4 regions of the Serratia nevei genome follow, and region 1 is predicted to be linked to each of the others. Evidence: predicted binding sites of a transcription regulator. Region 1 holds the regulator's gene; each other region holds the start of a gene.

The links. Region 1 encodes Fur, which represses iron uptake genes when iron is present. Its sites were predicted from a motif close to ATAATAATGAGAACNACTATCAA; they were not measured.
Region 2: feoA (ferrous iron transporter A) is a predicted target of Fur. The motif match lies at 3,086-3,108, and genes of this name have one in related genera.
Region 3: fes (enterochelin esterase) is a predicted target of Fur. The motif match lies at 4,280-4,302, and genes of this name have one in related genera.
Region 4: fes (enterochelin esterase) is a predicted target of Fur. The motif match lies at 5,569-5,591, and genes of this name have one in related genera.

What each region holds. Positions count from the first base shown of each region.
Region 1 is NZ_CP149940.1:1,238,317-1,245,711, reverse strand. Features, by position in the region: gene ybfF (esterase) at 1-319, shown strand, start outside; gene ybfE (LexA regulated protein) at 576-863, shown strand; gene fldA (flavodoxin FldA) at 1,128-1,667, shown strand; gene fur (ferric iron uptake transcriptional regulator) at 1,997-2,443, shown strand; gene V8N38_RS05820 (beta-N-acetylhexosaminidase) at 2,689-5,346, opposite strand; gene chiQ (ChiQ/YbfN family lipoprotein) at 5,360-5,686, opposite strand; gene chiP (chitoporin ChiP) at 5,733-7,136, opposite strand.
Region 2 is NZ_CP149940.1:5,011,110-5,018,504, forward strand. Features, by position in the region: gene greB (transcription elongation factor GreB) at 1-129, shown strand, start outside; gene V8N38_RS23990 (Tex family protein) at 287-2,620, shown strand; gene feoA (ferrous iron transporter A) at 3,227-3,451, shown strand; gene feoB (Fe(2+) transporter permease subunit FeoB) at 3,524-5,839, shown strand; gene V8N38_RS24005 (FeoC-like transcriptional regulator) at 5,839-6,078, shown strand; gene V8N38_RS24010 (YdgH/BhsA/McbA-like domain containing protein) at 6,120-6,404, opposite strand; gene bioH (pimeloyl-ACP methyl ester esterase BioH) at 6,675-7,395, opposite strand, start outside.
Region 3 is NZ_CP149940.1:301,163-308,557, reverse strand. Features, by position in the region: gene V8N38_RS01370 (enterobactin synthase subunit F) at 1-2,600, opposite strand, end outside; gene V8N38_RS01365 (MbtH family protein) at 2,633-2,839, opposite strand; gene fes (enterochelin esterase) at 2,814-4,193, opposite strand; gene V8N38_RS01355 (TonB-dependent siderophore receptor) at 4,478-6,760, shown strand; gene V8N38_RS01350 (YncE family protein) at 6,817-7,395, opposite strand, start outside.
Region 4 is NZ_CP149940.1:2,589,476-2,596,870, forward strand. Features, by position in the region: gene V8N38_RS12530 (non-ribosomal peptide synthetase) at 1-3,905, opposite strand, end outside; gene V8N38_RS12535 (MbtH family protein) at 3,957-4,181, opposite strand; gene fes (enterochelin esterase) at 4,212-5,519, opposite strand; gene V8N38_RS12545 (TonB-dependent siderophore receptor) at 5,721-7,395, shown strand, end outside.

The sequences.
Region 1 (7,395 bases):
CGACTACCTGCAGGAAGAAGGCGTGATCCAGTTCCTGCTGAAGTCCTTCCACAACGGCGAATGGCGCTTCAACCTGCCGGTGCTGATCGAACGCTACGAAGACATCACCGGCTGGCAGGAAGTCCCGGCCTGGCCGCATCCGACCCTGTTCATTCGCGGCGGCCTGTCGCCGTACGTGCAGGACAGCTACCGTGCGGACATCGCCCGCCAGTTCCCGCAGGCCCGCGCGCACGTCGTCGCCGGCACCGGCCATTGGGTGCACGCCGAAAAACCGGAAGCGGTGCTGCGCGCCATTCACCGTTTCCTCGACGAAGCCTGAAAAACGCACTCACCTGGCGAAAAAACGCGCTAAAGATAACGGCTTAGCGCGTTTAGCCCGCAGTTAGGCATTGTCGTCGCTCCATCTGCTGGGGTAATATGGCGCGCTATAATTTTGCCACCGCGCCAGCGCGTTCGCGAACGCCGGTTCGGGGGTGAATTTGGGTTAGGGTTTATTGGCCCGAAGTGTGTTAACCGATGCCTCCGGAAGCGTGCGAGCGCTTTTTGATGCAAACTCCCTTGCAGTACCGCTACCTATGGCAAAAGAACAAACGGATCGCACGACGCTGGATCTGTTCGCAGATGAACGCCGTCCGGGGCGCCCGAAAACCAACCCGCTTTCCCGCGATGAACAGCTTAGAATCAATAAGCGCAATCAGTTACGGCGCGATAAAGTGCGTGGATTGCGGCGCGTAGAGCTGAAAATCAACGCGGATGCGGTGGACGCCCTGAACAAACTGGCGGAACAGCGCAACATCAGCCGCAGCGAACTCATCGAGCAGATGCTGTTGGCACAACTGGCGGAAGAACAGCCGGAACATTGATCTCTTCGGCCGCACGCGCGGCGCGGCGTTAAGGACAACGCCGGATCGACCACGCTTTTCTTCATTCTCCGGCATCGCATAAATGCGATAAAACCCCGGCGCCACTTTCTGGCATGATACGCATTTACCGGTAAGAGACTGCGCCTGTCGGCGCCCGCCCCGGAGGCGAAAGGCTCTTGCCATGGCATCATTTTAATCGGCGTCAGCGGCGGCAGTGCCGGCGTCGAGTAATGCAATTACTTGAATTTAAAGGTTATACGCGATATGGCTACTGTAGGCATTTTCTTTGGCAGCGACACTGGCAATACCGAAAACATTGCCAAAATGATCCAGAAAATTCTCCAGAAACAGTTTGGCGACGACGTCTCTGAAGTGCATGACATCGCTAAAAGCAGCAAAGAAGACCTGGAAGGGTTCGATATCCTGCTGCTGGGTATCCCGACCTGGTACTACGGTGAAGCGCAGTGTGACTGGGATGATTTCTTCCCGACGCTGGAAGAAGTCGACTTCAACGGCAAACTGGTGGCGCTGTTCGGCTGCGGCGACCAGGAAGACTACGCGGAATACTTCTGTGACGCGATGGGCACCATCCGCGACATCATCGAACCGCGTGGCGCGGCCATCGTGGGCCACTGGCCGACCAAAGGCTACCACTTCGAGGCCTCCAAAGGCCTGGCGGACGACAACCACTTCATCGGTCTGGCGATCGACGAAGACCGTCAGCCTGAGCTGACCAACGAGCGCGTGGACGCCTGGGTCAAACAAATCGTCGAAGAGCTGAGCCTGGCCGATATCGTCGGCTAAGCCCCGGCACTGGCGAAAGGTTGAACAAAGGCCCTGTAAAGTGCATAGTGTGCCCACAGGGCCGTCATCGGCAGCAGGGATTGCTGCGATAGAAGCTACAGATTTGTAACTTCCCACCCCGTCACGGTAGACTGAGATATCGGTTTATCCCATCCATCAAGGCGTTGCATGCAAAACATGCAATAGTGCAATTATATCTTTGTTAACAACCGGCGGTTTCCATTTAGTACAACCGGTTCTATAATGAGACGCATTAACTCTTTGTGCCGACCGATGCCACAGGCGAGTACGCCTCAACTTGATTAGCATAGTAACAGGACTGAATTCGCATGACCGACAACAACATCGCATTGAAGAAGGCCGGCTTAAAAGTCACGCTTCCGCGACTCAAAATCCTGGAAGTACTGCAAAATCCGGAATGCCATCACGTCAGTGCGGAAGATTTGTACAAAAAACTGATTGATATGGGCGAAGAGATCGGGCTGGCAACGGTTTATCGCGTACTGAACCAGTTTGACGATGCGGGCATTGTGACACGTCACAATTTCGAAGGCGGCAAGTCCGTGTTCGAGCTGACCCAACAGCATCACCACGATCACCTGATTTGCCTGGACTGCGGCAAAGTGATCGAATTCAGCGACGAATCCATCGAAGTGCGCCAGCGTGACATCGCCAAGCAGCACGGCATCAAGCTCACCAACCACAGCCTGTACCTGTACGGCCACTGTGAAACCGGTGACTGTCGCGAAGACGAAACGCTGCACGACAAGAAATAAGCCTGACCGGCTATGAAAAACCGCCTCACGCAGAGGCGGTTTTTTTATGCCTGCCGTGCAAAGGGCAAAAAAATCCCCGGACAAGCCGGGGGAAAATCATGTCATGAAATATCACAATTGCAGCGGCACTGCTACTCCACGTACTACTCTCACTACAACGTCCGCCCTACGCCGACACGCGCGGGCGAACGCATTCCCCCTTCGTTATACGGCCGCCGCCAGGGCAGCAGGCCGTTGCACCGGGCTTAGACCTTCTCGGCGCGGCTGTAGCGCTTGCCGTCCGGGCTAACCGAACGCACCTGCACCTCACCGGACACCGCAGGCTTGGCCTTGGCGTCATAGCGCTGCCACTGCTTGCCGCCGTCGGTGGAGTACTCGATGCCCAATCCCGGCAGCGCGATATTCGCCTCCAGCTTGCCGCCCGCTACGCGTGCGCCCGGCACCGGCAGACGGTAAGCGACGCCACCTTTGTCCAGCTTGGCCAGTTCACGCTGCCCCAGGATATTGGCGAAGCGCAGCCAGTCTTTCTCCAGCGTCTTGGTATCGACAAAGTGGGTTTCCCCGCCTTTGTATTCGCGGCCGGCGCGGTAGTCCTGCTCCCAACCGGCGCGGTGCCAGGCGCGTTCAGCCACCGACAGCGCGCGTGGGAAAATCATGTATTCCATCTGCGGATCGGTGCGCTGGGTTTCGCTCCACAGCTGAGCGGACAGCCCGTAGGCGCCCGGCCACGGCTTGTCGCTCTTGGCGTTGAAGTGGTTGCCGTCGCGGTCGACCGAAGTTTCCGCGTTCTGCGGCATGTTATCCGGCGCGAAGCTGAACACCTTGCGCTCGTCGCTGAAGCGGGTACCCCAGTAGTAACCGCGCTCGTCCGGGTTCACCTCGTAAGGGAAGTCCATGTAGACGTAGTCCGGGTTGGAAACCACCACTTCATACCCTTTGTTGGCCCAGTCGTTGACGCTATCGAAACCGCCCCAGTACAGGGTATCCCAGAAGTTGACGCCCACGCGCGAGGTGGCGAACGCCTTCGCGTTCTCGGCGTCTTTCAAGCCATCCTGCCAAGCCTGCATTCTGTCGATGCCGTGCGCCTTCACCAGCTTGCTGACCTCTTGGCCGAAGTAGCTCGGCAGATGCTCCATGTCGGCCACCTTGCCTTCTTTGATCATCGTCTGGCACACCTGCGACTTGGCCCACGGCTTGTCTTCGTTGCTCTGATCGATGATGCCTTTGCCCGGCTCCGGTTTCGCCTTGTCGGTGTAGCCGGCGCCCAGGCGAATGTTTTTCGCTTCGTCGCCGCCGAAGTGCCAGGTCTTGATCGGCTGGCCGGCCTCTTTATGCATCTGGGCGATCTCGCCGATCACCTTGTCGACAAAACGCTGGGAAGAATCCAGGCACGGGTTCAGGTAGCTCTGGCGGTTAAAGAACTGCACGGAGGTGGTGTTGGAGGTATCGGTCGGATCCACCAGGCGGAATTCGTTGGCCTCTTGCTCTTTCCCGGCGGCATGCAGCTTTTTATAGCGCGCTTCCATCGAGACCACCGCGGCGCGGGCGTGTGCCGGCATGTCGATCTCCGGGATCACTTCAATCTGGCGTGCCTGGGCGTATTTGATGATGTCGATATAGTCCTGACGGCTGAAGAAGCCGCCGTAGACGTCCGGCCCCTGGCCGTACTGCGGCAGCAGACAGGTGGTTTCGCTCAGATCGTGGCAGCGCTGGCCGCCGACCTCCGTCAGCTCAGGCAAACCGGGGATCTCGATGCGCCAGCCTTCGTCATCGCTCAGGTGGAAGTGGAATTTGTTGAGCTTGTAGGCCGCCATTTGATCCAACAGGCGCAGCACCGCGTCCTTCTTATGGAAGTTGCGCGCTACGTCGAGGAAAATGCCGCGATACTGGAAGCGCGGCGCATCGCTGGCGTCCAGCGTGGCGATCTTGCCGCTGCCGTCGCTCGGCACTAACGACAGGATCGACTGCAGCCCGTAGAACACCCCGGCCTGATCGAAGCCGATCACCCGCGCCTCTTTCTTGCCGATTTTCAGCTCATAGGCGCCCGGCACCGCCATCGCGCCTTTAAACTTGCCCGGCTGGATGTCGGTCTTGATCGGATAGCCGTTGGCCTGAACCGGCACGCCCAGCAGCGCGAAGCGCTGGTTGACGACGTCCGCCGCCGGCTTGACCAGCGTGCTTAGATCCGGCGATACCCCTTTGCGCAAATCGACGTCCTGCGCGTGAACCTTCACCTGCATCGGCGTCGGCACGATCTGGCCGCGCAGCGCGCCGGCAGGCAGCGTCTGCAGATCGGCATTGCTGACAAAGCGCGAAGCCGGCGTCATCAGAATGTTTTTGTCGTCCTTGGTGCGCTTCCACTGGTCGCCGGTGAACGGCGCCACAAACTGGTCCAGGTTTTCGGTGTCGGTATTCGCCAGCATTTTCGGCTTGGCGTCGCCGGACGTGGCATACCAGCGCGGCAGGAAGTCGTTTCTGAACAGCTGCCAATATTCGGCGACCACCGGGATTTCCACCGCCTTACCGGCCGGGAAGCCGCTGAATTTGGCGGTCGGCTCCAGCTTGTACAGATCGCCGGTGAGGTGAGCAATCTTGAACTGGTCGTTGTCTACCCGCAGGGTCTGGCGCGGGCTGTGGAAATAGATGACCCAGTCTTTACCGTCGATCGCCTGGCCGTCGTTGCTGAGGGTGAACAACACCCGGTTGCATGAGGCCCAGTCGGCGCCCAGCGCCGCGCAATCCACGCCGTTTTCGCCGGCGCGGTTATCCAGCATTTTTACGTTCAGCTTCAGCTGGCTCAGCTGATCCACCAGCTGTTGATCGGCCATGGCGTTTCCCATGCCGCCCAGAAATCCCATCGTTGCCGTCAACGCGGCTAATGCGCTCAGTTTGAATGCGTTCATGTTCTTGTCCTTCTTAATTATTGTTATCGCGAATTTCTTGCCACAGCTTGCCGCACTTGGCGTCGTAAGCCTGACCGTTACCGCTGTGCACCGCCATAATGCAGTTCTGATAATCCATCACCCGCACCGTTTCCTGCGCGGCGAACTGCTGGTGCTGCTTCTCTTGTTTCAGCACGTTCAGCACCGCCTTACAGGGTTGCAGACGCTCCGGCGAACCTTCGGCGGTGTTGATGCAGGCGCTGTAAGCCTGCTTCAATTTGGCATCTTCCGGCGGTGCGGCGGGTTGCGCACAGGCGCTCAAGGCCGCGGCGGCCGCCAACATCAGCATGATTTTTTTCATCGTTGAATTCCCTTAACTGCCCCCGGCGGCGAGGCCGGGGAACGCATCAGAAGATGGTGAATGGCGCGATGACCATGAACTTGACGTCTTTCTCGTCCTGGAAGATGTTGCCGTAACCGCCGCCCCAGCTCGGGATGTTGGTGTGGTTGTCATACTGGGTGTAGTGCAGCTTGATCAGGGTGCCCTTGGCGCGCCCTTCCTGGATGGTGTACATCGCGTCCAGGCTCCAGGCGCTTTCCTTCAGGCGCTGGCTCTGATCGTAGATCGGGTTGGTGCTCGGCTTGGCGTCCCAGGCGTAAACGTAGGAGCCGCCGACCGCCATGCCCGGCAGGTTCCAGTTGCTGAGGTCATACATCACGCCGGCGTACACCGCTTTCTCACCGTTGGCGTTAAAGTCGGAGCGGTTATCCCACCACACGTCCAGACGACCGTTGGACGAGGCGTAGGTCGGGGTCATGCGCTGCAGGAAGAAGCCCTGGTTGCCTTCCGCCTTGACCATGGTGCCTTCCAGACGCCAGTTGAACTGCCCGGTGGTGTAACCGAAGGTCAGCGCCTGCAGCCAGGCCAGGCCGTCGTAGATGCTGTTCGGATCGTTCTTGTCGCTGATGCGGTCTTCCGCACCGTAGAACTGGTAACTGGTGGTCAGCGGGTTGCCGAGCACATCGAATTTGTAAGACGCCTTGGTGAAGTATTGATTCACATAACCCTGCGCCTGGCCGAAGGCGGCTTCCAGCACCAGATCGTTTTTGAAATCGTACTTGGCGCCCAGCGAGTGCAGGTAGGAGACGCGCGTTTTCTTATCGTTCTGGCGGAAGTCGTCCATCTCGATATGCCACGGCGCCTTGTATTTATCGGTCCACATGTAGGAGAAGCTCAACGCACCGGCGTCGCCGTAGTCGAACTTGGCGCCGGCTTCGGCCCCCTGATAGGTGCCCGGCATAAAGCTCCAGTGCGGCGCCAGCAGGGTTTGGCCGCTCGGCTGAATATAGCCGGCGCGCGCCCAGACCGGGCCGTATTTGAATTTGGCGGCGGCTTTGTACAGGCTGACGCCGCCTTTGTCACCGGAATAGTCTTCGTCGTAGGTACGGTTTTTCGAGGAGAACGCGATCTCGTTCGGGTGGCCGCTGGCGCTGGATTCCGCCAGCTCGATGGCGGTAAAGGCACCGACGTCCAGACCGAACATGTCCCAGGCGTAGCCCGAAGCGAAATCCAGGCTCAGGTTGGCGGTGGAGTGCGACAGGTTGGTGGTGTATTGGTTGTAATCCTTGCTGTCCGGATTAAGATCTTTACGGTCGCGCTCACGTTGCCAGTAATAAATGCCGCCGGTCAGCGTGGAATCATCGATAAACCCTGCGGCTTTCGCCTCAGGCGCCATGGCAAACCCTGTTCCCAACAGCGCGCCCGCGACTGCGAGCGCCAGCGTTTTACGCTGAGCACCGTGCGTACCCATATTGAAATTCCTCTTTGACTTAACTTAAAAGTTGCAGCCGCCTGTGTTCACCACTGCCCTGCACGACTGCCAATAAAAAACCCGAACGGGTAAAAAATATTGCCGACGAGATGTTATTCCCACAGCACTAATTGCTACAGACAGACTATTTTTCGCGACGCGAATTATCAAATGAAAAATGAGGGAGATTTGTCAAAGTATGACAAGGAGCACATATCAGTGAGAATTTGTTACGCTGGTGATCATAGAGGGTGTCGAA
Region 2 (7,395 bases), 1.6 Mb from region 1:
GATTACATCTCCATCGACGCGCCGATGGCGCGCGCCCTGCTGAAAAAAGAGGTCGGGGACGTCGCCACCGTCAATACGCCGCTGGGCGAGGCACAGTGGTACGTGAACGAGATAGACTACCGGAAGTAAGCTTTCAGCTTTTTCCGAACCGCCGCCAACGCCGCCGCCTGAGCTGTTCTCCACGCCGCGGCCGCGCGGCGGCGGCCCGCTCCGCTGGCATTTTCCGCGATCAATCCGTATAACTGTCCCCTGTTTATTCACCGTTCTCAATACAGATACCAGACCTATGAATGACCCACTGAGCCGCATTATTGCAACAGAACTGCAGGCCCGGCCGGAGCAAGTCGACTCCGCCATCCGTCTGCTGGATGAAGGTAATACCGTGCCCTTTATTGCACGCTATCGTAAGGAAGTCACCGGGGGCCTGGACGACACCCAACTGCGCCAGCTGGAAACCCGCCTGGGTTATCTGCGTGAACTGGAAGATCGTCGCCAGACCATCCTGAAGTCGATCGATGAACAGGGCAAACTGACCGAACAACTGGCGGGGGCGATCAACGCCACGCTGAGCAAGACCGAACTCGAAGACCTCTACCTGCCGTACAAACCGAAGCGCCGCACCCGCGGCCAGATCGCCATCGAGGCCGGTCTGGAACCGCTGGCGGACGCGCTGTGGCAGGATCCGCAACAGCAGCCGGAACAGCTGGCTGAACGCTACGTCGATGCCGACAAGGGCGTGGCGGACGTCAAAGCCGCCCTCGACGGCGCGCGCTATATCCTGATGGAGCGCTTCGCCGAAGACGCCACGCTGCTGGCCAAGGTGCGCGACTACCTGTGGAAAAACGCCCATCTGGTGTCCAAAGTGGTCGAGGGCAAGGAAGAAGAAGGCGCCAAGTTCCGCGACTATTTCGATCATCACGAACCGATTTCCCAGGTGCCTTCGCACCGCGCGCTGGCGATGTTCCGCGGCCGCAACGAAGGCGTGCTGCAGCTGGCGTTGAACGCCGATCCGCAGTTTGAGGAAGCGCCGCGCGAAAGCCAGGCGGAGCTGATCATCATCAATCACCTCAACCTGCGCCTGAACAACGCCCCGGCCGACGCCTGGCGCAAGGCGGTGGTCAACTGGACCTGGCGCATCAAGGTGCTGCTGCACCTGGAAACCGAGCTGATGGGCACGGTGCGCGAGCGCGCGGAAGACGAAGCGATCAACGTGTTCGCCCGCAACATGCACGATCTGCTGATGGCCGCGCCGGCCGGCATGCGCGCCACCATGGGCCTCGATCCGGGCCTGCGCACCGGGGTGAAAGTCGCCGTGGTCGACGCGACCGGCAAGCTGGTCGCCACCGACACCGTCTACCCACACACCGGGCAAGCGGCCAAAGCCGCCGCCATCGTCGCGGCGCTGTGTATCAAACATAACGTGGAGCTGGTGGCCATCGGCAACGGCACCGCCTCGCGTGAAACCGAGCGCTTTTATCTCGACCTGCAAAAGCAGTTCGCCGAGGTCCGGGCGCAGAAAGTGATCGTCAGCGAAGCGGGCGCATCGGTGTATTCCGCGTCCGAACTGGCGGCGCTGGAATTCCCGGATCTCGACGTGTCGCTGCGCGGCGCGGTGTCCATCGCTCGTCGCCTGCAGGATCCGCTGGCGGAGCTGGTGAAGATCGACCCGAAATCCATCGGCGTCGGCCAGTATCAGCACGACGTCAGCCAGAGCCAGCTGGCGAAGAAGCTGGACTCGGTGGTGGAAGACTGCGTGAACGCCGTCGGCGTCGATCTGAACACCGCGTCGGTGCCGTTGCTGACACGCGTGGCCGGCCTGACGCGCATGATGGCGCAAAATATCGTCAACTGGCGCGACGAGAACGGCCGCTTCAGCAACCGTGAACAGCTGCTGAAGGTCAGCCGCCTGGGGCCAAAGGCCTTCGAACAGTGCGCCGGCTTCCTGCGCATCAACCACGGCGACAACCCGCTGGACGCTTCCACCGTTCACCCGGAAGCCTACCCGGTGGTGCAGCGCATTCTGGTCGCCACCGAGCAGGCGCTGCAGGACCTGATGGGCAACGCTTCGGCGGTGCGCAGCCTGAAAGCGGTCGATTTCACCGACGACAAGTTCGGCGTACCGACGGTCACCGATATCCTGAAAGAGCTGGAGAAACCGGGCCGCGATCCGCGCCCGGAGTTCAAAACCGCGACCTTTGCCGAAGGGGTGGAAACCCTCAACGATCTGCAGGTGGGCATGATCCTGGAAGGGTCGGTCACCAACGTCACCAACTTCGGGGCCTTCGTGGATATCGGCGTGCATCAGGACGGCCTGGTGCACATCTCCTCGCTGGCGGACAAGTTCGTTGAAGATCCGCACACCGTAGTAAAGGCCGGCGACATCGTCAAAGTGAAGGTGATGGAAGTCGATCTGCAGCGTAAACGCATCGCGCTGAGCATGCGCCTGGATGAACAGCCGGGCGAAGGTTCACCGCGCCGCGGCGGCAACGCGCCAGCGCAGACACGCGACAACGCCAGCCGTTCGGCGGGTGCCAACAAGGCCAAACCGCGCAACGCGGCGCCGGCCGGCAACAGCGCCATGGGCGACGCGCTGGCGGCGGCATTCGGCAAGAAACGCTAAGTCGGAACCGACAGGGCGGAGCCTGCTCCGCCCTTTCTGATGAATAAAACCTGCGGCATTTTTTGACCCGTCTCAATAAACCGTCATCTTTTTATGTCCCGTTCCTGCGTGACCGTCCTCCCATTATTCAGGCAATAAAAATCCTCTCCGCAGCCATTTATTAACAACTTCGTTAACACGCCTGTTTCATCTCGCGAATTGTGAACGAAACACAAATGGTTACCGCTCGCATTACGCCGGAATAATGTTATTGAATTGCCTTTCGACGGAAATAAATAAAGGGAAAAAGCCCTCGAAGTTTGCAAACGAGAAAACTCGGCTACAAATACGTAACTGATTTAACTCGCCATTCTCATTTGTTCCCGCTCGCCAGCGGTGGTAAAACGTCATTAATAAAGGCAACGCCATCAAAAACTGTCGTCGCCATAATAATTGGTTACAATACCCTTACTTTTTGTATTGAACGCGATAATGATAATTACTATTATTTGCGCTCACTTTATTGCATGACCTTATGGATGAATACCGCCGACGGCGTGGCATTTTCGCCGGCAACGTCCAATTATCATCAGCCCGATGTTCATCGGCACCCGGAAGGTTAATCACATGCAGCTTCAACCTAAACGCACGTATAAGATTGTCGGCTTTTCCGGTGAAATTGCGCCGGCCTACCGCCAGAAACTGTTATCGCTCGGCATGCTGCCCGGCTCTTCGTTCGACGTGGTGCGCGTCGCGCCGCTGGGCGATCCGATAGAAATTAAAACTCGCCGCGTCAGCCTGGTGCTGCGCAGGAAGGATCTGGCGCTGCTGCAGCTCGACGGCCAGTCCTGAGCCGGCACGCCCTCCGTTTGCCGACGCGCCCTTGCGCCGGCGCTGTTCTCCTTGAAGACGACACGCTGAACTATGAAAAAACTCACCATCGGCTTAATCGGTAACCCGAACTCCGGCAAAACCACGCTGTTCAACCAGCTGACCGGCGCACGCCAACGGGTCGGCAACTGGGCGGGCGTGACGGTCGAACGCAAAGAAGGCCATTTCACGACCCCGCAGTCCGACGTGCGGCTGGTCGATTTGCCGGGCACCTATTCTCTGACCACCATTTCAGAGCAAACCTCGCTCGATGAGCAGATCGCCTGCCACTACATTTTGAGCGGCGACGCCGATCTGCTGATCAACGTGGTCGACGCCTCCAACCTGGAGCGCAACCTCTATCTGACGCTGCAGCTGCTGGAGCTGGGCATTCCCTGCATCGTGGCGCTGAACATGCTCGACATCGCCACAAGCCAGCATATCGATATCGACGTCGCCGCGCTGTCGGCGCGCCTCGGCTGCCCGGTGGTGCCGATGGTCTCCACCCGCGCTGACGGCATCGGCGTGCTGAAACAGATGATCGACAATCACCACATCAACGAACAGCAGGCGCTGGTGAACTATCCGCCGCTGTTGCTGAAAGCGGTCGCCACGCTGAGCGACGCCATGCCGCAAACGCTGCCGGCGGTGCAGCGCCGCTGGCTGGCATTGCAAATGCTGGAAGGCGACATCTACAGCCACCGGCTGGCCGGCCCCGCCGTCGCGCTGCTGCCTGCGGCCATTCAGGCATTGCAACAGCAGCAGCAAGAAGACCCGGCGCTGGTGATCGCCGACGCGCGCTATCAGTCTATCGCCGCCCTGTGCGACGCGGTCAGCAACCCGCAGCAGGCGATGCCCAACCGCCTGACCGAGATGCTGGATAAAGTGATCCTCAACCGCTGGCTGGGCGTGCCGATCTTCCTGCTGGTGATGTACCTGATGTTCCTGCTGGCGATCAACATCGGCGGCGCGCTGCAGCCGATCTTCGATATCGGCTCGGCGGCGATCTTCATTCAGGGCATTCAGTGGCTCGGCTACACCCTGCACTTCCCCGACTGGCTGACCGTTTTCCTGGCGCAGGGCATCGGCGGTGGTATCAACACCGTGCTGCCGCTGGTGCCGCAGATCGGCATGATGTACCTGTTCCTGTCCTTCCTGGAGGATTCCGGCTACATGGCGCGCGCGGCGTTCGTGATGGACCGCCTGATGCAGGCGCTCGGGCTGCCGGGCAAATCCTTCGTGCCGCTGATCGTCGGCTTCGGCTGCAACGTGCCGTCCATCATGGGTGCCCGGACGCTGGACGCCCAGCGTGAGCGCCTGATCACCATCATGATGGCGCCGTTCATGTCGTGCGGTGCCCGTCTGGCGATCTTTGCGGTGTTCGCCGCCGCCTTCTTCGGCCAGGACGGCGCCGGGGTGGTGTTCTCGCTGTACATGCTCGGCATTGCGGTGGCGATCCTCACCGGTCTGGTGCTCAAATACACCATCATGCGTGGCGAGGCCTCGCCGTTCGTGATGGAGCTGCCGGTCTACCACGTGCCGCACCTGAAAAGCCTGCTGCTGCAAACCTGGCAGCGGCTGAAAGGCTTCGTGCTGCGCGCCGGTAAGGTGATCGTGGTGGCCAGCATGTTCATCGGCGGCCTGAACAGCTTCTCGTTCAGCGGCAAGACGGTCGACAATATCAACGACTCCGCGCTGGCCTCGGTCTCCAAGGTGTTGACGCCGCTGCTGCAGCCGATGGGCGTCCACAGCGATAACTGGCAGGCCACCGTCGGCCTGGTGACCGGCGCGATGGCGAAAGAAGTGGTGGTCGGCACGCTGAACACGTTGTACACCGCCGAGCACATCAACAAAGAGGCGTTCGACGCCGCCAACTTCAACCTGCTCGATGAGCTGGGCGGCGCGCTGAACGAAACCTGGGACGGCCTGAAAAACACCTTCAGCCTGAGCGTGCTCTCCAACCCAATCGAAGCCAGCAAGGGCGACGGCGAGATGGGCGTCGGCTCGATGGGCGTAATGAGCAGCAAATTCGGCTCCGGCATCTCCGCCTACAGCTACCTGATCTTCGTGCTGCTGTATGTGCCTTGCGTCTCGGTGATGGGCGCCATCGCCCGTGAATCGAGCCGCGGCTGGATGACCTTCTCTATTCTGTGGGGGCTGAACGTGGCCTACTCGCTGGCGACGCTGTTCTACCAGGTGGCCACCTTCAACCAACACCCGCAGTACAGCCTGACGGCGATCCTGGTGGTGCTGGCGGTGAACCTGCTGGTGCTGTTCGGCCTGCGCCGGGCGCGCAGCCGCGTTACGGTGCGCCTGGGCAACGCTACGCCGGCGGCCTGTTGCCAGGGCGCCAAGGGGAGCTGTCACTGATGGCCGGGCTGCTGCAGGTGCGCGATGCGCTGGCGCTGCTTGGCAGCGCTCAGGCGCAGCAGCTCAGCCAATCGCTGGCGACGCCGCTGCCGTTGGTGCAGGCGATGCTGGACCGTTTGGCGGCGATGGGAAAAGTAGAGCGTATCGAACAGGATGACGGCGCCTGTCTGAGCGGCAGTTGCAAAGGCTGCCCGCAGGGCCAGGGGTGCAGCACGGTTTTCTACCGGCTGAAGGCCTGACGATCAGGGGCGCCGCAGCGGCGCCCCTTGCCGTTGAAGGCTTATTGCTTGTCTTTGTAAACTTCAGCGATGGCGCTGAATTTACCGTGCTCGCGGCCTGCCAGGATCACGTAGTATTGACCGCCCTTCTCGTCCGCCAGTTTGGACAGCTCATCCTTGGCATCCATCGGCGAGGTGGTCTGCGCCGTGGTGGTCACGGTGCCGATCTTCTCGTATTTACCCGGGTTCTTATCCAGATCTTCCTTGGTCAGCAGGGTTGCCGCCATGGAGCCGAAAGACACCGAACCCAGCACTGCCGCTGCAATAATCATCTTCAATGATTTCATGACACTAACCTCTCAATGGATAATTTATCTGTTATGAAAGCCGTCAAGAATCCATGCGTAGTACAGCAGGCTGCCGCGACATCCTCAGGCCTCGTTGCTTTCCCTGACGGGGCCTGTTTCCCAGAGACGAAACGCCAAAATGAAAAGCGCCGCACGCGGTCTTTTCATTTTGCAGCCAACGCATTGACTCACTAAGTATCGAACAGCTTTGTCTTTTATCCACCCGGCAGCGTTTTTTTTCGCGCCCTATCGTGCGTTTTACCGCCGCATTCAATGTGCTGCAATAAACGCTTCGATCATCGTCACAAATTCGTCGGGATGAGAGATAAACGGCGCATGGGCGGCTTTGGCCACGACCTGCGACGTAGAATTCGGCCAGGCCGCGTCGAGCAGCTCGGCGACCTTGCGCGGCACCAGCCCGTCCAGATAGCCGTAAATCCGCAGCAGCGGCAGCTCCAGCGCGGCCAACGGCGCACGCAGATCGGCGGTGCGCAGGATCTCCAGCCCGCCGTTCAACACTTCGACGCTCGGCGTCGGCTGGTTGAGTACCACCGCTTTCAGCTGGCGCGCATCCTGACGCGCGCTCTCGGTGCCCAGCGTCTGCAACGCCAGAAAACGCTCGACGGTGCGCTGGAAATCCAGGCTCAGCTGGTGCTGAAAACCGCTCAGCACGTCCGGGCGGATCCCCGGCCACTCATCGCGGGCGGCAAAGCAAGGCGAAGAGGCCACGGTGATCAAGCCCTTGAGCCGCTCAGGTTGCATCAACGCCGCCTGGCTGGCCACCAGCCCGCCGAGCGACCAGCCCAGCCACCAGGCCTGCGACGGGGCGGCCGCCAGCACGATTTCCGTCATCTGCTCCAGCGACAGGGCGCCGAACCCCTGGCTGCGGCCGTACCCCGGCAGATCGACCAGGTGCAGGCGAAAATGCGGCGCCAGTCGCGCCTGAATGCAACTCCACACTTCGGCGTTCAATCCCCAGCCGTGCAGCAGC
Region 3 (7,395 bases), 940 kb from region 1:
AAATATTCCACCGCGCCGTCCGGCAGCCAGCGCGCCACGTCGCCGGTGCGGTACATGCGCCCGCCCTCGCCGAACGGATCGGCGACAAAGCGGCTGGCGGTCAGATCCGGCCGGCCAAGGTAGCCGTGCGCCAGCTGCACGCCGGTCAGATACAGATCGCCCGCCACGCCCGGCGGCACCGGCCGCAGGCGCGCGTCAAGAATGCGCAGCCCGGTGTTCCACACCGGCAGGCCAATCGGCACGTTGGCGCCGGTCACCTTCGCCAGCGCCTCGCCGTAGGCCGGATGCCAGGTCACGTCCACCGCCGCTTCGGTCGGGCCGTAGAGGTTGTGCAACGGCACCGCCGTGCGGCTTTGCCACAGGCGGCACAGCTCCGCCGGCAGCGCTTCGCCGCTGCAGAACACCTGGCGCAGCGCGGCGCAGCTCGCCACCGCCGCGTCGTCGTCCAGGGCGGCCACGAAAGCCGCCAGCATCGACGGCACGAAGTGCAGCGTGGTAATGCGGTGTTGCGCGATCAGCTGTTGCAGTTGCTGCGGATCGCGATGCGCCTCCGGCGGGGCCATCACCAGCCGGGCGCCCACCATCAGCGGCCAGAAGAATTCCCACACCGAGACGTCGAAACTGCACGGCGTTTTCTGCAGCACCGCGTCGTCCGCCCCCAGCGGATACTGGTGTTGCATCCACAGCAGGCGGTTGACGATCGCCTGATGGCCGACCAGCACGCCTTTCGGGCGCCCGGTGGAGCCGGAGGTAAAGATGATATAGGCCGCATGGTCCGGCGTCGGGCCCGCGATCGCCACCCCGGCGGCGTGATCGGCCGTCAGCGGCGCGTCATACAGCAAGATTTCGCCCTTGTCGGCGAAACGCGCCTGCTGCGCCGGGTTGGTGATGACCAGCCGCGGCGCGGCGTCTTCCAGCATCATCGCCAGCCGCTCGTCCGGATAACCGGTGTCCAGCGGCAGATAGGCGGCGCCCGCTTCCACGATCGCCATCAACGCCAGCGACAGGAACACCGAACGCGGCAGCGCCACCGCCACGATGTCGCCCGGCCGCACGCCCTGCGCCACCAGCTCGCGCGCCAGCGCCGTGACCTGCTCGCGCGTTTCGCGGTAGGTAAAGCTGAAATGCGCATCCGCCAGCGCCGGCGCGTCTGGCGTGGTTTGCGCCTGCTGCGCCAGCAGCTGGCTCAGCGTGGTCGCCGGTACCGGGTGCGTCGTGTCGTTGACCCGCGCCAGCAGCGCGTGATCGTCGGCGGTCAGCATATCGGCTTCGCCGATCGGCAACGTTGCCTGCGCGGCGAACTGCGCCAGCAGCAGCGGCAGCCGCTGCAGGTGCGCCTGCAGTTCCTGGCGGCTGTATCGCTCGGCGTTGGCCAGCAGTTCCACCTTCAGGTGATGGTGCTCGTCGATAAACAGCGCAATCTCCAGATCGCGCACCGGCCCGGAGGCCAGATCGTGGGTGATGCCTTCGATACCGGCGAAGTCCAGCTGGTAATCGAACATTTTGAAGTTGAAGACCGTGCCGTACAGCGGTTCGCCGTCGCCGATGCGCCCCAGATCGCGCTGCACCTGTTCGGCGTCGTAGCGCTGATGGCGGCGCACCGTTTTCAGCTCGCGGCTGATGCGGGCGGCGGCCTCATACAGCGTGGCCTGCGGCTCGAGGTGCATCTCCATCGGCAGCACGTTGATCACCGGGCCGGCGGCGCACAGGGCGGCCGATCCGGTACGGCGCATGAAGATAAAACCGGCGCTGAAGCTCGGTTGGCCACTCAGGCGCGATACCCACAGCGCCACCAGCGCCACCGCCATATCGGCGGCGTTCAGCTTCTGCTGCGCGCCGCACTGCACCAGTTCGGCGAAGGCCTGCGGATCGCAGCGCTGTTCCAGCCGGTGGATGCGCGGCGTGGGGGTTTGCCCGGCCAGCGGCTGCGGGCAAAGGGTCGCCGGCGGCGGCAGCTGCCGCGCTTTTTCGAGCCAGAAATCGGCGTCGCGCTGCCAGGCCGGCGCCTCCCGGTAAGCCTGGTATTCCGCCACCACGTCGCTGAACGCCGTGAAAGGCGTCGGTTCCAGCGCGTCGCCGCGGCAAAGATGGGTGTAAATCGCCGCCACGCGGCGAGCGATGGCGGTGAAGCTGAAACCGTCCACCAGCAGATGGTGATAGCGCTGATACCAGAACCAGCGGTCATCCGCGAGGCGCATCACCACATGGCGATACAGCGGCGCGCCGCTGCTGGCGCGCAGATCGCTCGCCAGATCGATATCCATCAGCGCGCGCGCGGCGGCTTCGGGGTCCGGCGACGTCGTCAGATCGACGAGTTCCGGCTCGCGCACCGCCAGCGTGTTATCCCACCATTGCACCGGCACGCCGTCGCGTTCCGCAAAACGCAGGCGCAGCATATCCACCTCGCCCAGGCTCTGGGTAATGGCCTGCAGCAGAGGCTCTACGGCAATGGGGCCGTTGAGTTCGATGGCGTGGGCCACCGCGTAGGCATTGCGATGCGGGGAAATTTGATCGGCGACCCAGATGCCGGGTTGCGCCGCGACCAGCGGCCATTCGCCCGCAAGCGCCGGGCCGCTGAGAGAGTTAGGGGTGTGTGACACTGCTTATTGCTCCCGTGATTACCTGGCGCCGGTCACGCCTCGCGTGCTGCGACCGGCAGAATGTCTTGCCAATGCTGCTCCAGCCATTCGGCGCACGCAGTGCGCGCCGCCGGGCCGAAGACGATCGTCCACTCGGACGGAATGGCGCGGAAATCCGGCCACAAACTGTATTGTTGTTGTACGTTGCGCAGCACCAGGCTGCGCTGCTGTTGATCATCGAACGGATTCAGGCTTTCCATCATGTGTTCCTCGTGCCGTTGCCGTCGCCGATGCCGGATAAGCGGTGGCGAAAGCGGAAGCCCAGACCGCCTGCAGCCCGTCGGTCAGGCCGCTGCGCCAGCACAGCGCGTCGTGCCCGCCTTCCACCACCCGGTAGTGCACCCGATGGCCGGCGTCGCTCAGGCGCGCCGCCATTTCGCCGCTGACCCGGTGCACCAGCTTTTCCTGCGAACCGGCTTCCATAAATACCTTCAGCGCGCCGTGGTTGCCCAGGCCGTGTCGTTCCACCTGCTGCATCAGCCAGCAGGCATCGTCGGGAATGCTCGGCAACTGCAGCATGTCGCGCCGCGGCCACCAGTAGGAACCGGACTGGGTGATCACCGCGCCGAAGCGCTGCGGCCAGCGCAGCCCGGCATACAGGGAAGCCAGGCCGCCAAAGCTTTGCCCCGCCACCACCGTATCGGCCGGTTTGTCGCTGTGCGGCGCCCAGTCGGCCAGCTGCGGCATCAGTTCTTCCTGCACCGCCAGCCAGAAGTCGTCCTTGCAGGTCAGTTCGCGCGACCGGTGCGGCAGATCGATAATGTCGATCAGCACATACACCGCTTCCGGCAATGCCCCTTCACGGGTCAGCTGCATCAGCGGCTCCCAAACCGGCATCTGCTTCGCCCAGAACTGGCCGTCGAGCAGAATAGCCAACGGACGCTCGGCCGGCTTGCTGTCACCGGTGGTGTAGATCCAGACATCGCGGCTGTTGCCCAGGCGCTCGCTTTGCCAGGTATGGCGCTGCAAACGCGCCGGCAGCGGTGGCGTACAGCGCCCGCTGGCGATCTCGTACTCGTCGAACGAGCGCCATACCGGCTGCGGCGGCGCATCCGGCATGTGCAGGCCGGAGACGCTGTGGCCGCTGGCGCTTTGCCAGGAGCGATACGGGTTGAGCAGATCGGGGGTGGCGCTGGCGAACACCTGGTGCCACCAGTGGCGCAGGTTGTGCATGTTGGCGTGCGCATCGTCGCCGCTGAACGCCGGCGGCCGCTCGTCAAAGCAGGGGATAAAGCAGTAGCTGCCGCGCCAGGCGCCGCTCAGCTCGGTCTGCCAGTACCACACGTCGGTGCCGGCCAAACGCTGCAGGCTTTGCGGCGGATTCGGCTGATGATGGTCGGTCAGGCAGTTGATGTTGATCCACACGCGACGGTAGGCGGAGGTCAATTCGCATCCCTGAGGATCGCGCCAGAAAAAGGTGGTTCGCCAACGGCCGTTACCCGCCGGTTCTACCCATGGCGTACCGCGTCGTGCCACCGTCAACCACCACCCTGGACTGCCCGCATTGCTGCTGGCCAATAATCTGCTGCTTTCTGACTGTAGTTCTGTATTCACAACGCCTACCCATTTTGTAGTTGGCGGCACCGGGAACGTCGACTTTTCCCTATCGCCGGCCACCGCCCGAACGCACTGTACGCCAAATACTATTGATAATAATTTGCATTTGCAATAGTGTGTAAGGCTTGGAGATCGTGCTGGTATTGCGCGCAACGGACAGGGATCGGGGATACATCAATGGCATCCCTTGCCGCAGCCGATTTTCTATTTCCGACTACACAAAAACTACAACCGCCCTTCCCCCCGTTCGGCGAGGGATGGCAGCAAGGTAGGACACTCAGATGAAAAGCAAGCTATCACGTTATTCTTTAGCCACTCTTATCGGCTTGGGATTGGGCGCGTCCGCGTTCGCCAACGCCGCGCAGCAGACCGACACCACCACCACGGAAGAAAACAGCGGCACCACGGATAAAAAGCCGCGCGGCGAAGACACCATCGTCGTGACCGCCGCCCGGCAGAACCTGCAGGCGCCGGGGGTGTCCACCATCACCGCCGAAGAGATCAAAAAACGCCCGCCGGCGCGCGACATCAGCGAACTGATCCGCACCATGCCCGGGGTTAACCTGACCGGCAACTCCACCAGCGGCCAGCGCGGCAACAATCGCCAGATCGATATCCGCGGCATGGGCCCGGAAAACACCCTGATTCTGATCGACGGCAAACCGGCCTCCAGCCGCAACTCGGTGCGTCAGGGCTGGCGCGGCGAGCGCGACTCGCGCGGTGATACCGCCTGGGTGCCGCCGGAAATGATCGAACGCATCGAAGTGCTGCGCGGCCCGGCCGCCGCGCGCTACGGCAACGGCGCCGCGGGCGGCGTGGTCAACATCATCACCAAGAAGGCCGGCGATGCGCTGCACGGCTCGCTGAACGGCTACTTCAACGTGCCGCAGCACAAGCAGGAGGGCGCCACCAAGCGCACCGACTTCAGCCTGTCCGGCCCGCTGAGCGATTCCCTGAGCTTCCGCCTGTTCGGCGGCTACAGCAAAACGCAGGCCGACGCCTGGGACATTAACGAATCGCATAAATCCGAACGCGTAGGCGCCTACGCCAACAGCCTGCCCGCCGGGCGCGAAGGGGTGGTCGATAAAAACATCGACGCCTTGCTGCATTGGGACTTCGCCCATCTGCAGTCATTGGAGTTCGAGTATGCCTACGGCCGTCAGGGCAACCTGTATTCCGGCGATACCCAGAACACCAATACCAATGCCCTGGTGCAGAGCAACTACGGCAAAGAGACTAACCGCATCTACCGTGAAACCTTCGGCCTGACCCACCGCGGCGCCTGGGACAACGGCGTGAGCACCAACAACTACGTGCAGTTCGAGCGTACCCGCAATACCCGCCTGAACGAAGGCCTGGCCGGCGGCACCGAAGGCATCTTCGACACCAAAAATACCGGTTTCGGCACCACCAAGCTGGACGACTTCCTGGCGCACAGCGAAGTCAGCGTGCCGTTTGAGCTGGGCGTTTCACAGACCGCCACCCTGGGTACCGAGTGGACCCAACAGCGGATGAAAGACGGCACCTCCACCAGCCAAACGCTGATGGGCGGCACTATTCCCGGCATGGGCAACGGCACGCGCAGCCCTTACGCTTCCGCGCATATCTTCTCGCTGTTCGCCGAAGACAACATTGAGCTGACCGACACCACCATGCTGACGCCGGGTCTGCGTTACGATCTGCATTCAGAATCCGGCAACAACTGGAGCCCGGCGCTGAACCTGTCGCAGGAACTGGGCGACTACTTCACGCTGAAAATGGGCATCGCGCGTTCTTACAAGGCACCGACCCTGTACCAGACCAACGGCAACTACCTGCTGTACAGCAAAGGCCAAGGGTGTGCGGGCAGCGATGTCAGAAACGGCTGCTACCTGCTCGGTAACGACGATCTGAAGGCGGAAACCAGCGTCAACAAAGAGATCGGGCTGGAGTTCCATAACGAAGGCTGGCTGGCCGGCGTGACTTACTTCCGCAACGATTACCACAACAAGATTGAAGCGGGTAACTCGCGCATCGCCACCAGCAGCACCGGTACGGCGGTCTATCAGTGGGAGAACGTACCGAAAGCGGTGGTGCAGGGGCTGGAAGGCTCGCTGAACGTGCCGGTCAGCGAGACCGTCACCTGGAGCAACAACGCCACCTACATGATCGAGAACAAGAACAAGACCACCGGCGATTACCTGTCGGTGATCCCGAAGTTCACCGTCAACTCGACCCTCAGCTGGCAGGCTACGCAGGATCTGTCGATGCAGTCCACCCTGACCTGGTACGGCCGTCAGAAGCCGAAGAAGTACAACTACCAGGGTAAACCGGCCACCGGCGGCGAAACCCGCGAGGTCAGCCCTTATGCCGTCGTCGGCGCCAGCGCGACCTATGACCTGACCAAAAACGTCAGCGTCACCGCCGGCATCGACAACCTGTTCGACAAACGCCAGTTCCGCGCCGGTAACGCGCAGAACGTGGGCGACCCGATTACCGGCGCGATCAACATCGCCGGCGCGGGCGCGGCCACCTACAACGAACCGGGCCGTACCTACTACATGAGCATCAACACCCACTTCTGATGACATGACCCAACGACAAAGGGCGCCGAGGCGCCCTTTTTTATATTTATATTCAGTTAGTTGGTATGCAGCTGAATGCGCACCACGCTTTCCGGCTTACCGGCCTTGGTGGAAGCGCCGTCGTTTTTCACCGTCACGAACAGCGCGTCGCCTTTCGGATCCAACGCCAGGCTGTTAGGGTGCGGCGGCAGGTCTACGGTTTGCAGGCGCTTGAGCGTCTTGGCGTCGAACACCGTCAGCGTCCCGGCGCCATGATCCACGCGCACGCCTTTGCGGTTGGCGACATACAGCCGCTGACTGCGCTCGTCGAGCAGCAGGCCGATCGGCACCTCATCCGTCAGCTCGCTGGCCAGCACCTTGCCGCTGTCCGCATCCAGCGCAAACACCCGGTGGCCGCTGCTGCGCTTCACGTAGTCGTGCCCCAGATGATGGTTGCGGTAGTCGTCGCGATCGATGCCCTGATCGACGCCCAACAGGCGATTGCTTGCCGGGTCATACACCAGGTTCAGCAGCTGATCGGCCTGCACTTCATGCGTGGCGGTGATCGCCAGCGTGTCGGCGTTCAAGGTGATCACCTGCCCCTGCATGTTGGAGACGAACACCCGGCGGCCCTTCTCATCCAGCGTGATACCCAC
Region 4 (7,395 bases), 1.4 Mb from region 1:
GCGGTCAACCGGCTGTCGAGCAGCGTGCGCCGCTCGCTCACCGAGGCGATGCGATCGGTCTGCGGTTCCAGCGCGCGCCGGCCCAAACGCGGCACGCCGTCCGCCAGCATTTGCCGCCAGAACGGCAGCTCGGCTTCCCGGCGTTCCACGTCGGCGCGTAAACGCGCGGACCACTCATAGAGCGAGGTTTCTTCCGGCGGCAGCGTGATCGGCCGCCCCTGCATGGCGCTGTCGGCCACTTGCCGCAGCTCCTCGAGCAGGATGCGCCAGGAAACGCCGTCGACCACCAGGTGGTGGATCGCCAGCACCAGCCCCAGGCTCTGCCCGTCGCGCTGCAACAGGATCGCCTGCATCATGGCGCCGGCCGCCGGATCGAGATGCTCGAGTGCGGCGTCAAAAGCCTGTTCCGCCGCCGGCTCCAGTTCGCCGGATACGGCCTGAACCTGCATGAGCTCAGCGCTAGCGGCTTCTTCAACCACCAACTGGCCATCGCGGATCCTGGCGCCCAGCGCCGGGTGCGCCGCGCGCAGCTGGTCCAACGCATCACGCAGCTGTTCCGGCTGCAGCTCGGCAGGCACGCGCAGGAAAACGCCGTGCGCAAAGCGGCGATGCATATCGCCCGTTTCGGCGAACCAGTGCAGGATCGGCAGCCCGTCGATCGGGCCTTGCTGCACGCTGCGTGAGGCCTGAGAGTCTACGGCCAGCGGCTGCATCGCCTGCGCCATGCGCGCGGGGGTGTGCAGCGCGAAGATCTCGCGCGGCCGCAGCAGATAACCGTTGCGCCGCAGGGCGGTGCCCAGCCCCATCGCCGAGATGCTGTCGCCGCCGAGCGCAAAGAAATCGTCGTCGGCGCCGACGCGCTCCATCCCCAATAAGTTGGCCATCGCGCGGCAAATCAGCCTTTCCTGCTCGGTGGCCGGTTCGCGAATGCTTTGCGCCAGCGTCTCCTGCGGTTTGGGCAGCGCCTGGCGGTCAATCTTGCCGTTGACGTTGAGCGGCAGCTCCGGCATCACCACCAGGATCGCCGGCACCATATAATCCGGCAGACGCTGCGCCAGCTGGCCCAGCAGCTCGTTTTGCAGCGCCGGCGAGGCGCGGCGCGCGTCATCCTGTACCGAGCAGTAGCCGATCAGGCGATAGGTGGCGCCGATCGGCTCGGCGATCACCACCGCACGCCCCACGTCCGGCAAGGCGGCCAAGGCGCTTTCCACCTCCCCCAGCTCGACGCGGAAGCCGCGCACCTTGATTTGGTGATCGGTCCGGCCAATGAACACCAGCTGGCCCTCCGCGCTCCAGCGCATCAGATCGCCGCTGCGGTACATCACCTCGCCTTCGGCGAACGGGTTGGCGACAAAGCGCGCCGCCGTCAGATCCGGGCGCCGCAGGTAACCGCGCGCGATGCCTTTGCCGGAAATGTACAGCTCGCCCGCCGCGCCGATCGGCACCGGCTGCAGGCGGCTGTCGAGCAGCCAAACTGAGGTATTGGCGAGGGGACGGCCGATTACCGGCTGGTCTGCGGCCGTCACCGGCGCGCCGAGGGTATCGACGGTGTATTCGGACGGGCCGTAATAGTTGTGGATCTCCACCTCCGGATGCTGCTGCATCAGGTTCCACAGCGTCGGCGTCGCCGCCTCGCCGCCGATCATCACGAACGACGGCAGCGGAAACTGCCCCTTCAGCAGGCCGCAGTCCACCAGTTGCGAGAAGAACGACGGCGTGATGTCCAGCAGATCGATCGGCGTCTGTTGGGTTTGTTCCAGCAGCGCCCAAGGGTCGCGGCGCAGCTCTTCATCGAAGATAACCAGTTCGCTGCCCATCATCATGCAGAACAGCGGTTCCCAGGAGGAGTCGAAAGAAAACGAGGCGGTATGGCCGGCGCGCAAGCGGCGCGCGTGGTGAGCCTGGAATTTTTCGATCGCCGGGCCGAACAGAGAGGCCTGGTGCGACAGGAACAGGTTCAGCAGCCCGCGGTGGGTGGACATGACGCCCTTGGGTTTGCCGGTCGAGCCGGAGGTGTAAATCATGTAGGCGAGATGCGCCTCGCTCAGCGGCACGCGCCGCTCGGCATCCGTTATCGGCGTGCCCTCGGCGGCCGCGCAGCGCGCCAGGCACGGGGCGTCGTCCAGGCACAATACCTGCGGCAGATCCGGCATGTTGGCCCGCGTGGCGCGGTGGGTCAGCAACATCACCGGCCGCGCGTCGTCGCACATCAGCACCAAACGTTCACGCGGATAGTCCAGATCGAGCGGCATATAGGCTGCGCCGCTGGCCAGCACGCCGAACAGCGCGACCAGCGTGTCCACCGAGCGCGGAATGCCGATGGCGACCACGTCTTCGGCGCCGATGCCGCTTTCGATCAGCACTCGCCCCAGCTGCATCACCCGTTCTGAGAGCTGCCGGTAGCTGAGGCGCACGTCGCCGCAGGCCACCGCTAACGCCTCAGGCTGGCGCTCAACCTGGTGTTGGAACGCATCCATGATCGAGACCATGCCCGCCGGCGGCACCAGCTCTGCGCCACGCCCCCAGGCCGCGAGTTGACGCAGCTCCCCTTCGCCGATCAACGCCAGTTGACCGTGCGGCTGGTGCGGCTGCCGCGCCAGCTGCTGCAGCCAATGGCCGATGCGCTCCGCGTGATGATGCAAGGTGCGCGGCGAGTATTTGGCCGGGTTGGCGACCAAAGACAGCGTCAGCACGCCGCTTCGAAAACCGATCTCAAACTCCAGATCGTCGACCGGCCACATCGCCAGCGTATGGGTGACGGCCGCCTGACCGTCGAACGACAAGGCGCCGTGGTAAACCTTGACGTTGACCACCGGGCCATACAGTTCCTGATGGCCGCCGACCAGGCCGAGATCGCGTTTGATCTGCTCCGCCTCATAGCGTTGATGGCGACGCGCCTGCTTGATCTCCGCCACGGTGGCCTGGCAGACGTCCGCCAGCGACAGATCCGGCGTCACGTTCAGCAGCAGCGGCAGCACGTTGACCACCGGGCCGACCGCCGCCAGCGCCTGCGACCCCATCCGGCGCATGAAAGGAAAACCGATTGAGAAGCGGGTTTCGCCGCTCATGCGCGCCAGATACATCGCCAGCGCCGCCGTGACGATATCGGCCGGTTGCAGCGACTGCAGCGCATCATCGCGCCGCGCTTCGTCAAACAGCGATTCAGGCAGCACCAGCGCCTGTTTGAGCGGCCGCGCGCCCGGTTCAACCTCCCGGTTTTCCGTCGATAACGACAGCGGCGACGGCAAATCGCGCAGATGCTGGCGCCAGAATTCGGCCGCCCGCTCACGTGCGGGCGACGTTTGCCATTGCTGAAACTCTTCCACCACCTTGCCGAACGGGGTAAACGGCGAGGCCGCCGGCGCCAGCCCGTGGCGCAGCGCGCGGTAGAGATCGGCGATCCGGCGGGTGATGGCTTCGAAGCTGAAGCCGTCCAGGGTCAGATGATGAAAGCGCTGGTACCAGAACCAGCGATCGGCGCTGACGCGGATCACCGCATGGCGGTAAAGCGGCCGCTCGCCGTCCGCCGGCAGATCCTGCGCCAGATCGTCGTTCATCAGCGCCAGCGCCGCCTGTTCGGCGTCCGGCCGCGCGCTGAAATCGAACCACTCCGGCGCGTGCACGCGTGCGGGGTCGGCTATCAGCGGCAAACGCTGCACCGGCTGGCCGTCCTGCGCCTCAAAGAATCGCGCCTGAACCGTATCCGCTTCGGCCAGCCCTTGACGGATGGCGCGCTCCAACGACGAACGATCGATAGCGCCGTGCAGTTCGGTGTAGTGCGCCACGGCGAAGCCGTTGCGGCGCAGCGCGATTTGGTCGGCGATCCAGATCCCCGGTTGCGCTGCAACCAGCGGATACTCCCGATACTCGACCTGAGTATCCGGCAAAGAAAGCGTTTCTGACATGGTGTCTGTCCTTTTCCTCAAACGGAATGTATCGATGTGGCTGCCTGGCGCTTAACGCGCCGCATCCGCCGCTTTCAGCGCCGCCGGCCGCATGTCCTGCCAGTGCGTTTCGATGTAGTCGATGCATTCGCCGCGCGACGCTGGCCCCATCAGCACGCGCCACCCCTGCGGCGTCTCGGCAAACTGCGGCCACAGCGAATACTGCTGCTGCGCGTTGACCAAAACGGTGAAACGGAGGCTTTCGTCATCGAACGGGTTTTGTTGTTCCTGAGTCATTTGTATTACCTGTCTGTCAAAATGTGTGGGTTATTCCATCGCGGAAAGCAGCTGGCGCACGCCGTCCACCAGGCCGCCGCGCCAGCAGAGCGCATCGTGCCCGCCGGAAAACACGCGGTATTCGGCGCGGTGCCCCGCCGCCGTCAGCGCCTGGTGCATCTGGCGATTAACGAATTCGATGTCCGCCTCCCGATCGCCGGCTTGCTGAATCACGGTGAGCGTGGGCGCCGCCGCGTTGCGTTGCCGAACCTGGCGTATCAGCCAGCCTTCCTCCAGTTCGTGGCGTTTTTCGAACTGGGTAACGAATTGCACCGTGGGCCACCAGAAGGAGCCGGACTGGCTCAACACGCGGCCGAAGCGTTCCGGCCAGTGCACACCGGCATATAACGCCGCCAGCCCGCCGTAGCTTTGGCCGGCGACGACGGTGCGCGCCCCTTCCTCACTGAACGCTTCGCGCTTCTGCGCCTGCGGCAGCAGCTCTTCGATGATTGCCTGCCAGAAGGCGGCGTTGCAGGGCAGCTCGTTTTCCCGGTGTTCACCGTCGATCGCATCGATCAGCAGCCAGCACGCGGGCGGCAGCCGCCCTTTTGCGGTTTCGTGCTCGATCACCGGCAACAGCGCGTGCCTTTCGATCCAGTTTTGGCCATCGAGCAATAGCACCAACGGGCGGTTCGCTTTCACCGCCGCGTCGCCGCTGGCATACAGCCAAACGCGCCGCTGGTTATCCAGACGTTCGCTGCGCCACTGAAAAAGCTGTAGCCGCGCCTCATCCAATGGCCGATCGACGGCCTGCCAGGCGCTTTGGTCGTCGGCATCCGGCCCTTGTGCCAGGGAAACCGGGCGCGGGCGATGCGAAGGCCCCAGCGAAAGGCGATTCAGCGGATCGGCGATCGCCAGCGGGAACAGCGATACCCACCAGGCGCGCTGCTGGCGATCGCGCAACGCTTCGTCGCCGCTGAAGACGGGGGGAAGATCTCGCTCTGTGATGGGGATCAGGCTGTAGCTGCCGCGCCAGCGCCGATCGATAACGGCGGCGCCGTACCAAACGTCGGTGCCGGGGAGCCGGGTCAGGCTGCTGGGGGACGTGCTGTGGTGATCGGTAATGCCGTTGATATCGGCGTAAACGCGGCATATCGGCGAGTGCCGTTCATCGCCGGCGGGATCGCGCCACAGCCAGGTCATTTTGACGTGGCGGTCATCGTGCGGCTCGACGATGGGCGTGCCGTGTGAGGCGACCTTCTGCCACCACGCGGGCTGCCCTGCCGCCTCTTCACGCAGCCATTGCGCCGCCAATCCCTCATGACCGTTTTCTGGCCTCTTTTCCGGCAAAAACTCCATAGCGCCCCTTACATAACATGAGTGATTTTTACAAAACCTGACAATCGTATTGATACTCATTATCATTTTCAATACTATTTGTCGGATTTTTACCGTCGTGCACACACGGCGTTTCCGCGTCGACGGGTGAAGAACGCTTGTCGGCATTTCGGGGTTTATCAGGGTGGCATGACACACGAAAGCAGGTATGCAGGAGAGATAATGAAGATTAAAAACAAAGGGATAGAAAACGCGAACGCAGAGGCGATGTCCGCCAAGCGTCTGTTGCTGGGATCGGCGCTGGCCTTACTGCCCTTCGCGCCACACGCGTCCGCCGCCGCGGACGAGACGATTCTGGTGACCGCCGACGCGCAAAACAGCGTGACCGCCCCGGTCAAGGGGATCGTCGCCAAAGAGAGCGCCGCCGGCACCAAGACCGCCGCCTCTCTGCGTAAAACGCCGCAGTCCATCTCAGTGGTCACGCGCGAGCAGATGAACGACCAGGAGCCGGCGTCGGTCGCCGACGCGCTGAACTACACCAGCGGGGTAATCACCACCTACCGCGGCAACTCCAACCGCAATGACGAAGTGATCAGCCGCGGCTTCCGCTATGCGCCCAAGCTGCTCGACGGCCTGCACTTTGGCCTTTCGAGCCAAAACGGCGGCGCCGGGCAGATCGATCCCTGGCTGCTGGAGCGCGTGGAGATGGTGCACGGCCCGGCCGGCGTGTTGTACGGCCAGGTCAGCCCCGGCGGCGTAGTGGTGATGACCAGCAAGCGCCCCACCGCCCAAAGCATTCACGAAGTCAAATTCAGCACCGGCAACCGCCATCTGGCGGAAACGGCGTTCGATTTCGGCGGCAAGCTCAACGACGACAATACCCTGTTCTACCGCCTGAACGGCATCGCCAGAACCGAACATGAGTTTGTCAAAGACAGCAAGCAGCAACGGGTGGCCATCGCGCCGGCCTTCACCTGGCTGCCGAACGAAGACACCAGCTTTACGCTGCTGACCAGCTACCAGAACGATCCGAAAGCCGGATCGCGCAACTTCCTGCCGCGCGCCGGCACGCTGTTCCCGACCAGCGCGGGCTATGTGCCCTACGACTTCAACATCAGCGAACCCAGCTTCAACAAGTCGCGGCGCGAGCAGGCGTCGATCGGCTACAGCCTCGAGCATAACTTCAGCGATGCGCTGTCGTTCACCCAGAACCTGCGATTCACCCACCGCGATGAAGACTATAAATATCTGGTTTATAACGTAAACTCGAAGGTCAACGACCACACCGTCACCCGCATGGCGCAGCATGAAACGCAGATGACCAACGAGTTTGGCGTGGATAACCAGCTTAAGGGGTTGTTCGACACCGGCGAGGTGAAGCACACGGTGCTGGGCGGGCTGGATTACCGCTACAGCCATATCGATTCGAAGATGTATCGCGATCGCGGCAACGACTACCCGATCGACTGGGCCAACCCGGTTCGCCCCAGCATCGATGGCAGCACGCTGGCGCTGGCTTCCAGCGACTTGAAGACGCTGAATCAGGTCGGGGTGTATCTGCAGGACCAGCTGGAGTGGAATAACTGGAACCTGCTGCTGTCCGGCCGTCAGGACTGGTCGCAGGTCAACACCCGCGATCGCACCAGCGGCGGTAAAGAGCAGACCTACAACGATGCCCAGTTTACCGGCCGCGCGGGCCTGCTTTACGCCTTCGACAACGGCATTTCACCGTATGTCAGCTACAGCACCTCGTTCGATCCTAACCTGTACCCGAGCGCGCCGGGCGCCGATCCGCTCAAGCCGACCACCGGCAAACAAACCGAGGTGGGCGTGAAGTACCAGATCCCGGGCGGCAACACCCTGCTGACCCTCTCCTGGTTCGACATTACCCAGCGCA